Regions from separate parts of the Bacillus sp. 5w2 genome, predicted to be linked through region 2. Evidence: riboswitches for the same ligand, from Rfam matches in the RefSeq annotation. Region 2 holds a riboswitch; each other region holds the start of a gene.

Region 1 (3,139 bases), on a different contig from region 2:
ATCACCGTTACATACTCTTCATTTTTTAAGTTCTCATACGCCTTATTAAAAACATCTTTTGCGGCTAAATCCTTCTCTTTCTTTACTGATGCCGTTTTGGGTTCACCCGTCTTCGATACTTTATCACTACTACACCCTACCCCTAAACCAATTGTAAGTAATAAACTAGAAGCTACTATAATTTTCTTCATAAAAATCCCCCTTTACCAAATAATACCACTTTTTTATCTTTTAAATCTATATGATTTCCAATGTCCTTATTTAAATTCAACTCTAAATAACAACATGTTTGATGAAAGGTTTAAATATGATGTAAATAAAAACAACGAAATTCGGGAGGTTATTATGAAAGCAATGATTTGCACAAAATATGGACCACCTAACGTTCTCCAGCTTCAAAATATAGAGAAACCTACACCTAAAAAGAACGAAGTATTAATTAAAATTCATGCAACAAGTGTATCGACTGGAGATTGTAGAATACGCGGCTTTAATAGTCCCCTCTTATTTTGGATTCCTATGCGGATCATATTAGGTTTCAGAAAACCGAGAAAACCTATACTCGGCGTAGAATTAGCTGGAGAAATTGAGGAAATTGGAACAGATGTAACCCAATTTAAAAAAGGAGATCCAATTTTTGCATTAACAGAACTAAACCTTGGTGGTTATGCCGAATACACATGTGTACATGAAAGTGGATTAATAGCATTAAAACCTACCAATGTGACGTATGAAGAAGCGGCAGTTATTTCTTTTGGCGGAACTTCAGCATTACATTTCCTGAGAAAGGGCCGTATAAAAAAAGGACAACAAGTGCTCATATATGGTGCCTCTGGATCAGTAGGAACAGCTGCCGTACAACTTGCTAAATATTTTGGTGCGACCGTTACGGCTGTTTGTAGTCATTCAAATTTTGAACTCGTGCAATCTTTAGGAGCTGATAAAATAATTGATTATACAAAAGAAGATTTTACTAAGCGGGGTGAACGCTACAATATTATATTTGATGCAGTTGGAAAACATAAAAAATCCCTTTGTGAAAAGGCATTAACACCTAATGGGAAATATGTATCTGTGAATGGAATGATGGCAAAAGTAAGTAAAGAAGATATGATTCTACTAAAAAAACTAACTGAAGCAGAACATTTAAAGCCTGTTATTGATAGAACTTACCGATTAGAAGAAATTACTGAAGCTCATATATATGTAGAAAAAGGGCATAAAAAAGGAAATGTTTCGATTACCTTAAAATAAAATATATTCAGAAAATAACATTGACAATTCTTTTTGTAAGATTTACTATTAGTAGCATATTAAAAAAACTACATACACATACTCTTATCAAGAGTGGCGGAGGGACTGGCCCGATGATGCCCGGCAACCGAGCTTATGACGTATAAGCTAAGGTGCTAATTCCTGCAAAACGAGCTTTCGTTTTGGAAGATAAGAGAGGAACCTATTTTGTCTATTCGGCACCTCTCTTATTTTTGAGAGGTGCTTTTTATTTTGGAACGTATATGAAGGGGGAACTATAGATGAAAAAAGTATTATTGAGCATTGTAAGTGGAGCGGTATTATTATTAGGCGCATGTAGCGGGGGTTCAGATAAAGAAGTAAAAGCGTTAGATGAGAAAAAGATTACTGTCGGTGTAACAGGCGGTCCGCATGAACAAATTTTTGAAAAGGTAAAAGAAGTTGCCGCAAAAGACGGTCTCGAAATTGATGTAAAAGTATTTAATGATTATGTAGCACCAAACGTATCCCTAGATGAAAAAAGCCTCGATGTAAATAGCTATCAAACGAAATCATATTTAGACGTATTTAAAGCTGAACGTAATATGAAATTAACTGAAGTATTTTCAACAGTAACATTCCCTATGGGTGTATATTCGAAAAGCTTAAAAGATGTAAAGGATTTAAAAGAGGGCGACGCAATTGCTGTACCAAATGATCCAACAAATGAACTTCGAGCTTTAAAGCTATTTGAAAAAGCCGGTGTTTTAAAAGTAGATCCAAAGGCTACAGAAAAAGCGACTGCGAAAGATGTAATTGAAAATCCAAAAAACTTAAAGATTGTTGAATTAGAGGCATCTCAATTACCGACACAACTAAGTGAAGTAAAAGCAGCTGCGATTAATACAAACTTTGCATTAGGTGCAAAATTAAGCCCTGCGAAAGATTCTATCTTCCGTGAAGGAAAAGATTCACCATATGTGAACTGGGTCGTTGTTCGTACTGAAAATAAAGATGATGCTGTTGTAAATAAATTAAAGAAAGCTTATCAATCTAAAGAAGTGAAAGAATTTATCGAGAAAAAATTTGATGGTTCTGTTTTACCGTCTTGGTAGGAGCTGACGATAATGATTGAATTAAAAAATGTATCCAAAGTATTCACAACAAAAAAAGGGAATGTGGAAGCTCTTAAACCTACCTCCCTTCAAGTAAAAAAGGGCGAAGTATTTGGAATCATTGGATATAGTGGTGCTGGTAAAAGTACATTAATTCGATGTGTAAATTTATTAGAAAAGCCAACGACAGGAAATATCATTGTAAACAACCAAGACTTAACAACTTTATCAGCAAAAGAACTCGCAAAAGCGCGACAAAAAATCGGAATGATCTTTCAAGGATTCAATTTACTTAAAACCGTGACAGTTTATGAAAATATCGCATTACCTTTACGCCTTGCTGGCATTCCCAAAGTAGAAATTGAAAAAAGGGTAGAAAAATACTTACGTATTGTCGATCTTTTCAATCGAAAAGATGCCTATCCGAGTGAACTTTCTGGTGGCCAAAAGCAGCGTGTTGCCATTGCACGCGCACTATCACACGAACCTGAAGTGTTATTAAGCGACGAAGCAACAAGCGCTTTAGATCCGGAAACAACCGATTCTATCCTTGACTTATTATTAAAAATCAATGAAGAAATCGGGATCACAATTTTATTAATTACACATGAAATGAATGTCATCCAGCGTATATGTGACCGAGTTGCTGTTATGGAACATGGAGCAGTAATCGAAAGTGGAACTGTGAAAGATATTTTCACCAACCCACAACATATAACAACGAAGAAATTCGTAAATAGTGCATTTGCAGCTAGAATTCCAGAAGAGGTACAAAAAGAACTACAAAGAAC
Region 2 (3,139 bases):
CTTTTACAAGTTTAATGGCTTGCTGTAAGTCTTGAATTAAATCGTTACTATTTTCAATGCCAACGGAAAATCGCAGAAGACGATTACATACACCGTTTGCTGTTCTGATTTCTTCAGGAATATCAGCGTGTGTTTGCGTTGCTGGATATGTCATTAAACTTTCAACACCACCAAGACTTTCAGCGAATGTAATTAAGGATAAAGATTGTAAGAATGGATTGATCCATGTTTCATCTTTCAGACGAAATGAGATCATGCCGCCTCTTCCAGGATAAAATACATCTGTCACCCCGTCTTCATCATTTAAATAAGCGACAACTGCTTTTGCATTTTCTTCATGTTGTCTCATACGAAGCGCTAACGTTTTCATACCACGAATTAATAGCCATGAGTCAAATGGGCTTAAGACCGCACCAGAGGCATTATGATAATGAGCGATTTCCTCACAAAGTTCCTTACCTTTTGCAACGACAAGTCCGCTTAGGACATCGTTATGTCCTCCTAAATATTTTGTTGCGCTATGAAGTACAATGTCAGCACCTTCTGTTAATGGTTGCTGTATATAAGGTGTGTAGAATGTGTTGTCTACAATAAGAAGTAGTCCGTGTCTTTTCGCTACAGTTGCGACAGCGGCAATATCAGTAACTTGCATTAATGGATTAGTCGGAGTTTCTATGAAAATAGCCTTTGTTTCAATTGTGATAGACTGCTCAATTTGTTTAATAGATTGTGTATTTACGTATCTACATCGAACGTTCCACTTTTTTTCGTGCTCAGAAAATAATCGATAAGTGCCCCCGTATAAATCTTCGGATACAATAAGTTCATCTCCGGAACGGAATAGGGAAAGGACAAGGAGAACAGCTGCCATCCCTGAACTACAGGCATAACCTTGTTCACCGTATTCTAAATCTGCGATTGCCTGTTCTAAAAGGCCGCGAGTTGGATTGCCAGTTCGTGAGTAGTCAAAGCCAGTAGATTTGCCAATTCCTTCATGACGATAAGCAGTTGAGAAATAAACAGGTGGATTAACAGTTCCTGTTGTAGTTTCGCTCCGGTTTCCGATTTGTGCTAGTTTTGTTTCGATAGTTGACATGTGAAAATTCCTCCCTTTTAAATTAACAATTAAGTGAATGTAAAATAAAAAAAGCCTTCTAAGAAGAAGGCTTTCGGTTTGAATAGAGTCTTCTTCTCATCTGTCAAATCTTTCACAATTTGCTGGAATTAGCACCTTATTAACAAATGTTAATGGTTGCTGAGGCGTCGTAGGGCCAGTCCCTCTACCTCTCTAGATAAGAATGTTCGTATGAAATTTTATTATGTTTTTAACTTTACAACAAAAGATAATTGAATTGCAACTTTATTTTAAATAATTTTTATTTTTCCGCAAGTGTCATTGACTTTTGCATTTGTGCGTGCTAAATTTATTAAAAAATTAGCAAACATTGTTAAAAGGGGAACGCATTTCCTTTTAGCTACATAAATAAAATAATAAAGACAACTCTTATTGAGAGCGGTGGAGGGAAAGGCCCTGTGAAACCCGGCAACCTTCAAACGAAATGTTTGAAACGGTGCTAATACCTGCAAAACGAATGTTTTGCATAATAAGAGGAGGAACGATTATGTCCCCCTCTTCAAAGTGAAGAGGGGGTTTTTATATTGATAGAAATGAGGGAGATTTGTGAAATTACTAGATTTATTGTCAAAAGGAATTGTAATAGGTGACGGTGCGGTTGGGACGTTATTACATTCACATGGTTTGCAAAGTAGTTTTGAAGAATTGAATATATCTGATCCAGATTTAATTATATCGATTCATAAGCAATATGTAGCTGCTGGGGCAGATGTGATTCAAACAAATACGTACGGAGCAAATGAAGCAAAATTACGTATGTATGGTTTAGAAAATCAAGTTACTGAAATTAATAGAGCGGCAGTAAAACTGGCGAAAGCATCTGTTACCGACAAAAATGCAATTTTAGGAACAATTGGCGGTATGAAACATATCGGAGCTGTTACGACAACTGATATGGAGCGAGAATTTATGTTGTTGGAACAGGCAAGTGCATTATTAGAAGAACAGGTTGATGGACTGCTATTAGAGACTTTCTATGATGAGTTTGAATTACTTCATGCTGTTCAGGTGTTACGAAAGCAAACGAATATTCCAATTGTAGCTCAATTAGCGTTACATGAGGCAGGTACGACTCAAAATGGAAATGATGTAAATGAAATATTAAAACAGCTATTAGATTACGGTGCAAATGTTGTTGGATTGAACTGCCAACTAGGGCCACTTCATATGACGGAAGCTTTTAAAATGATATCGATTCCTCAAAATGGCTACTTGTCAGCATATCCAAATGCAGGTCTTCCAAATTATGTGGAGGGACGTTACGTATATGAAGGAAGTCCGGCTTATTTCGAAGCGATGACACCGAAATTTATTGAGCAAGGTATTCGGTTATTGGGTGGTTGTTGTGGCACGACTCCAGAACATATTGAAAGTATGAAACGTGCTACTCTAAATGTTACGCCTGTAATAGAAAAGGATACGATTCAAAGACCAAAAGTAGTTCATACACATGAGAAACGTTCAAAAGCTCATGTCACTTTAGCAGAGAAAGCAAAAAAACAAACGACAGTAGTAGTGGAATTAGATCCACCGAAAACGTTAGATACGCAGCGGTTTTTTGAAGGCGCAAGAGCATTGAAAAGAGCTGGAGCAGATGCTATTACTCTAGCAGATAATTCATTAGCATCGCCTCGCATCTCGAATATGGCAATGGGAGCATTATTAACGAAGCATGATATTCCAGTATTGACGCATTTAACGTGTAGAGATCATAACGTCATCGGACTACAATCTCATTTACTAGGCCTATCAGCGTTAGGTATGGAAGAAGTGTTAGCTTTAACTGGTGATCCAGCACGTGTTGGTGATTTTCCAGGTGCCACTTCTGTATATGATTTGTCCTCTATTGAGCTCATTAAAATGATTAAAGAAATGAATGATGGGCGCTCTATTTTAGGGAAATCAATAGGTCCAGCAACAAGATTTTCAGTGGGAGGTGCGTTTAACCCGCATGTAAGACATTTAAAAGCAGCGGTTAAGCGAATGGAACGGAAAATAGATGCT
Region 3 (3,139 bases), on a different contig from region 2:
CACCACTTTATGTATACGATGAAGAGTCTATTCGAGGAAAGTGCCGCGCGTTTCATCGTGCTTTTAAAGAAAGTGGTTTCTCTTATCAAGTAGCATATGCAAGCAAGGCGTTCTTGTGCATGGAGATGTGCCGAGTAGCTCGTGAAGAAAATATGTCATTAGATGTTGTTTCTGGAGGAGAATTATATACTGCGCTTCAAGCAGGATTTCCAGCATCGCGTATTCATTTTCACGGCAATAATAAAACAGAAGAAGAAATCGTGATGGCTCTTCAGGCTAATGTTGGTTGTTTTGTCGTAGATAATTTCTTGGAATTAGAAATTTTGCATGATTTAGCAGTGCAACACGGGAAATTTGTGAACATATTAGTTCGTGTAACGCCTGGAGTAGAGGCGCACACACATGAATATATTACAACAGGTCAAGATGATTCGAAATTTGGATTTGGCGTTTCGAATGGTCAAGCGATGCAAGCAATTGAACTTGCTTTACAAAAATCAAATTATAATGTGTTAGGAATTCATTCACATATCGGATCGCAAATATTTGAAACGGCTGGATTTGTTCGAGCGATTGAAGTTCTTCATCAATTTTTAGAAGAAGTGAGAGAGCGAACGAACTATGTAGTAAAAGTGCTAAATGTGGGCGGAGGATTCGGAATACGCTACACAGAGTCAGATACACCATTAACTCTTGAGACATATGTGCGAGCTGTAACAAATGCAGTGAGAGAACAATTTACAGTATGTAATTATCCATTGCCAGAAATATGGGTTGAGCCAGGCCGTAGTATTGTAGGTGATGCTGGAACGACAATTTATACAGTCGGATCTGTGAAAGACATTCCTGGTATTCGGAAATATGTATCAGTGGATGGTGGGATGACTGATAATTTAAGACCAGCTTTATATAACGCTCGTTATGAAGCGATGTTAGCGAATCGAGGGAATGATGAGAATGCGGAAATCGTTTCGATTGCTGGGAAGTGCTGTGAGAGTGGAGATATGTTGATTTGGGATATTACTCTACCGAAAGTGGCTTCTGCCGATTTACTAGCGATTTCTTGTACAGGGGCATATGGGTACTCGATGGCAAATAATTATAATCGGATTCGTAGACCGGCTGTCGTCTTCGCGAAAGGCGGAACATCACAAATTGTTGTAGAGCGTGAAACATATGAAAATATTATTGGGAACGATCGCATACGTATTAAAGAACTTGTTTAAGTAAGGAAAGGGAGTTGTTCTGAGGGGCAATTCCTTTTTTATAAAGTGAAACTATAATCAGTGTGGGCATTCCCCACTAATTATTAGTCCCCATCAATTGGGCGTTTACAGGCAGCAAGGCACTTTTCTCTTGCTGGATTTTGAGGTAAGAATTGTACGGCCTCTAAATGGTGGTATAAAATAAATAAAATATATCGGAAAACTAGGATTGAAAAAAATCAGAATTGTGATAAAATACAAATACAAAGCTTATCAAGAGAAGCGGAGGGAACTGGCCCAACGAAGCTCGGCAACCTGCTTATAGAAAGCAAGGTGCTAAATCCAGCAAAATGGAATCCATTTTGAAAGATAAGGTAAAATATATTACCGAACAGTCTTTTCGAAATGGGAAAGATTTTTTTTATGAATAAAAAAGGGGGGCTGTTCGCGTGAGCGTACGGGAACATTTTGAGGAAGTATCTGAGAAAATTCAAGCGATGCTTGCTGATATGAAATATGGTTCAATTACAATTGTTGTGCAAGATGGGAAAGTCATTCAATTAGAGAAAAGTGAAAAAGTACGTTTAAAGTAAAAAAAGCGCTGACTAGAAAAACTAGAGGCGGTTTTAACCTATTTTATGAGGTTAAAACCGTCTTTTTGCTTTTACAGGGGGAAAAAACATGTTGACGTATGAAACGTGGGATGAAAATGGCATTTCATTTTCGGAAGAAGATGAAACGAAAGGCGCGTTGTCAGTTTTAAGTTGGGCTTATAAAGAGTATAAAGATGAAATCGTATACGCATGTAGCTTTGGAGTAGAAGGTATGGTATTACTGCATCTTATAAACCAAGTAAATCCATCTGCTAAAGTTGTATTTTTAGATACAAATGTTCATTTTCAAGAAACGTATGAATTAATTCAAAAAGTGCGGGGACGATTTCCTTCATTAAATATTATAGAAAAACAGCCAGAACTTACACTTGATGAACAAGCGAAGCTGCATGGTGAGAAATTATGGGAAAGTAATCCGAATCTTTGTTGTAAAATTAGAAAAATTTTACCGTTAGAAAAATCATTAGCAGCGGAAAAAGCATGGATATCGGGCTTAAGGAGGGAACAATCAGAAACGCGTAAGCATACAAAGTTTATAAATCAAGATCATCGCTTTCAATCTATTAAAGTTTGTCCGCTCATTCATTGGACGTGGAAAGAGGTATGGCGATATGTATACAAACATAGCTTGCCGTATAACCCATTGCATGATGTTGGATATCCAAGTATTGGGTGTGAGAAATGTACGTTACCTGTAGGAGAGGGTGGCGATTCGAGAGATGGTAGATGGGCCGGGAAAGTGAAAACTGAATGTGGTCTTCATTACCAATAAGATGAATTTGAAAATAAAGCTAAGAGAGGGTATAGAAAAATGAGTACAGTAAACAAATTAATAAATCGTGTAGACGAGACATACGACGTATCACAAATTGAAAAAGAAATTCAGCTAGATAACATTGCATTAAGTGATTTAGAGCTATTAGCGACAGGGGGATATAGCCCTCTTACTGGTTTTTTAGGAAAGAAAGATTATGATTCGGTCGTAGAAACGCTTCGTTTAGCTAATGGGGGCGTATGGAGTATACCAATTACATTACCAGTAACAGAAGAAGTAGCAGAGACTCTAAAAGCTGGAGAGGAAGTAAAACTTGTTAACGGTGGAAATGTATATGGTGTCATTCAAATAGAAGATATTTTTGTACCAGATAAGGAAAAAGAAGCGTTACTAGTGTATAAAACGACGGATGAGGCTCATCCTGGAGTGAAAAAATTATACGAAAGACCGAACGTTTACGTTGGAGGAGCAACTATTCTTACGAAACGTTTTGAAAATAATCCGTTTCCTTCTTATCATTTAGATCCAATTGAAACGAGAGAAGA
Region 4 (3,139 bases), on a different contig from region 2:
AAATTCTCTACATTCAATAATTCATTTTTTGTAGGACTATCTTTATAAAAAGCTTGCTTCTCCATCCACTCATTTATTACGCTACTAACATTTTCCCTTTGAAGATTTTCAATTGGGTATATTACATCATTATTACTATCAAAATGTAATCTCTTTAATACTTCTATGTACATAGGCTCTCTTAAGCCAATAGATGGTAATATATTTGACGCTAAAATCTCTTCTGGTGTCCCTATGGCAACAATTTCACCTTCATCAATTAAAATAATTTTATCTAAATCCAGGTTTAACATTTCTTCTATTCGATGTTCAATAATTACAATTGTTTTATTATATTGTTTATGTATATCTTGAATAAGTTCTATTGTATGTAAGGCGCTTAGCGGATCCAAATTTGCTAACGGTTCATCGAACAATAATATATCAGCATTTGTCGTTAACAGACCTGCTAGAGAAACAGTTTGTTTTTGCCCTCCTGATAATTCATGTGGACTTTGTTTATGAAAAGTATGCATCTTTACCTTTTTTAATGCGTCCGAAACAATCTTTTTCATATCATCTTGATTTACACATTCATTTTCTAAATAAAAAGCTACATCTTCTTCTACTGTAAGGCCAATAAATTGAGCATCTTGATCTTGCAAAATTGTTCCTACTTGTTTACTCTGTTCAAATATACTCTCTTTCCTCGGATCTTTTCCGGCAATTAAAATATTACCAGTACTAAATCCTTCATAAGAAAATGGGATTAGCCCATTGATACAATGAGCTAACGTTGATTTCCCCGAACCGCTTCGTCCAGCAACTAGTACTTTTTCTCCAGGATATATATGAAATGTAATGTCTTTTACAGTAGGCTGTGCCGCATGCTCATATTGAAAGCTAAATTGTTCAAAAGAAATAATTGGTTGCATGTTAACATCCCTACTTTTCAATTTTTAAATGTGTATGTTTCTTATTAGATTTAGCTAGACCTATTGTAATTGGCAATCCGAGAACTAAAAATACAATAACATCGGCAATTGTTGCTCCTAATACTTGTATAACAATTTTGTCAAACGGTTCTCCCATCACAATAATATCGAATGCCCCAGCAAATATAATCGCAATGACAATACCAATTAACCCAGTAATGGCTAAATAAGAAATATCTCCCTTATTATACGTCCCGTTTTTCACACTAAAGCCAACTCTTTTTTGAATGAGTCCCATTGCAAGGCCGATAAGTCCTGAACTAATAACCCACCCCCACCAAATACCCCATCCAGCGATTGTATCTGTTACGATATGACCGATAAGTCCTATTAACAGTCCTGCTACTGGACCAAATAACGCTCCAAAAACAGTTAAAATAGCTAATGCAGGTTTAATAAATGTATTTGGTGCAATAGAAAATCCCCAAAGTCCTAATATCCCGTATAACGCTGATCCAATTCCGATTGCTGCTACTAACTTTGTTGATAATTTGTTCATTACAATTCCCCTCTCATATTAGTCAACTTTTATTACTCTATATTTATTTTAAAAATGAATTATGCATCGACACTCCCTTTCTATACAACAAAAAATGACCTCTTGCATAAGAGGTCATTTTCTTTCACGTTCAAGAATCCTCTTATCTCCAAAAAACACATTGTGTCCTCTGCGGAATTAGCACCTTCCTATGATTTTACATAGGGGTTGCTGAGGTTTCGTAGGGCCGTACCCTCCACCTCTCTGGATAAGTATTAATTTGTAATTCGTATTATGGCACTAAGAAAGATAAATTACAATAGTTTTCTAATTATTTTTATTTTTTGTTAAATAGCACATTTATATCATTGTATTCTTATCGGAATTATGAAATAATGAATTCAAAATTGTTTCGGGAGGAATGTATGATGAAAGTAATCGGTTTAATTGGTGGACTAAGTTGGGAATCTACATCGTTATACTATAAACATATTAATACACTTACACTTTCTCAATATGATCAAAATGCAAAGCTTGTTTTATATAGCATGGACTTTGTTGAAGTAACTACTTTGTTACAAAATCATCAATATGAAGAAGTGAAAAACGAATTAGTCACAGTTGCAAAAAAGGTTGAAAAATCCGGAGCTGATTGTTTATTAATGTGTTCCAATACGGTCCATTTATTTGCTGAAGAAGTAGAAAGTGCAATATCTATTCCACTTCTTCACATTGGTGATGTGAGTGCTAAAGAAGTGGTAGAACAAAATATAAAGCGTATCGGACTATTGGGTACGAAACAAACGATGGAACAAGACTTCTATAAATCACGTTTAGCGAATTATAATATTGAGACGATTATCCCAAATGAAGAGGAAAGAAATTTTATTCATCATGTTATTTTAAATGAATTAAGTAAAGGAATTATTTCAGAAACATCAAAAGAAAAACTATTACAAATTACAAAATCATTAATTCAAAATGGCGCAGAAGGTATATTACTAGGCTGTACTGAAATCCCTTTGCTTATTTCCCAAAACGACCTTACTGTTCCTGTTTTTGATACTGCTTTTTTACATGCAAATACTGCTGTGCAGTTTGCGGGATAATAATATAAAAGCATAAAGGTTGAACCTCTATGCTTTTATATTGTCCACACTATTTATTTAAAAGAGATTTAATAGCTGCAATTGCCTCATTTGAACCACCGCATTCTAAAAAACTATCATTTAGTTTTCGTATACCATGTTTATACTTTTCATTTGAAAGAACGTTTGTTACCGCTTCTTTTAAAGTTTGCGCATTAACATGCTCTTTCAATAACCTATGTGCTGCCTCAAGTTCAGTTAATCTTTGTGCTATCATCGGCTGGTCTTTATCATGTGGAATTATGATAAATGGGACATTAAAATAAATAGCATCGTGTACGCTATTCATGCCGCCATGTGTAATAAATACATCTGCTTCACTTAATATTTCTGATTGGGGTACGTATGGAGCAATTATAAAATTGTCTGGTGCTTGCTTTATTTTTGAAATATCATTTCGATCACCAATTGCCATTACGACTATCCCTTCAAAATTTGAGAAAGTATCAATACAAGTATTAAAGAATGGTTCGAGCCCTTCAAGTAGTGTCCCCATTGAAATATAAATAACTTTCTTATCTTTAAGCAATTCAAGTGGA

What was found. Region 2 has a riboswitch for S-adenosylmethionine ahead of ACXY7N_RS12255 (bifunctional homocysteine S-methyltransferase/methylenetetrahydrofolate reductase). Riboswitches for the same ligand answer to the same signal wherever they lie in the genome.
Region 1: linked by a shared signal. The riboswitch ahead of ACXY7N_RS25120 (MetQ/NlpA family ABC transporter substrate-binding protein) and the one ahead of ACXY7N_RS12255 (bifunctional homocysteine S-methyltransferase/methylenetetrahydrofolate reductase) in region 2 are both predicted to bind S-adenosylmethionine.
Region 3: linked by a shared signal. The riboswitch ahead of ACXY7N_RS05955 (YezD family protein) and the one ahead of ACXY7N_RS12255 (bifunctional homocysteine S-methyltransferase/methylenetetrahydrofolate reductase) in region 2 are both predicted to bind S-adenosylmethionine.
Region 4: linked by a shared signal. The riboswitch ahead of ACXY7N_RS22510 (ECF-type riboflavin transporter substrate-binding protein) and the one ahead of ACXY7N_RS12255 (bifunctional homocysteine S-methyltransferase/methylenetetrahydrofolate reductase) in region 2 are both predicted to bind S-adenosylmethionine.

What each region holds. Positions count from the first base shown of each region.
Region 1 is NZ_JBTIWT010000020.1:78,506-81,644, forward strand. Features, by position in the region: gene ACXY7N_RS25110 (hypothetical protein) at 1-191, opposite strand, end outside; gene ACXY7N_RS25115 (NAD(P)-dependent alcohol dehydrogenase) at 346-1,254, shown strand; SAM riboswitch class I at 1,336-1,450, shown strand; gene ACXY7N_RS25120 (MetQ/NlpA family ABC transporter substrate-binding protein) at 1,536-2,348, shown strand; gene ACXY7N_RS25125 (methionine ABC transporter ATP-binding protein) at 2,361-3,139, shown strand, end outside.
Region 2 is NZ_JBTIWT010000005.1:86,615-89,753, reverse strand. Features, by position in the region: gene metI (cystathionine gamma-synthase/O-acetylhomoserine thiolyase) at 1-1,096, opposite strand, end outside; SAM riboswitch class I at 1,190-1,299, opposite strand; SAM riboswitch class I at 1,502-1,611, shown strand; gene ACXY7N_RS12255 (bifunctional homocysteine S-methyltransferase/methylenetetrahydrofolate reductase) at 1,682-3,139, shown strand, end outside.
Region 3 is NZ_JBTIWT010000002.1:320,487-323,625, forward strand. Features, by position in the region: gene lysA (diaminopimelate decarboxylase) at 1-1,226, shown strand, start outside; SAM riboswitch class I at 1,473-1,581, shown strand; gene ACXY7N_RS05955 (YezD family protein) at 1,655-1,798, shown strand; gene ACXY7N_RS05960 (phosphoadenylyl-sulfate reductase) at 1,887-2,591, shown strand; gene sat (sulfate adenylyltransferase) at 2,631-3,139, shown strand, end outside.
Region 4 is NZ_JBTIWT010000016.1:81,376-84,514, reverse strand. Features, by position in the region: gene ACXY7N_RS22515 (ABC transporter ATP-binding protein) at 1-914, opposite strand, end outside; gene ACXY7N_RS22510 (ECF-type riboflavin transporter substrate-binding protein) at 925-1,473, opposite strand; SAM riboswitch class I at 1,613-1,727, opposite strand; gene ACXY7N_RS22505 (aspartate/glutamate racemase family protein) at 1,878-2,561, shown strand; gene ACXY7N_RS22500 (macrolide family glycosyltransferase) at 2,611-3,139, opposite strand, start outside.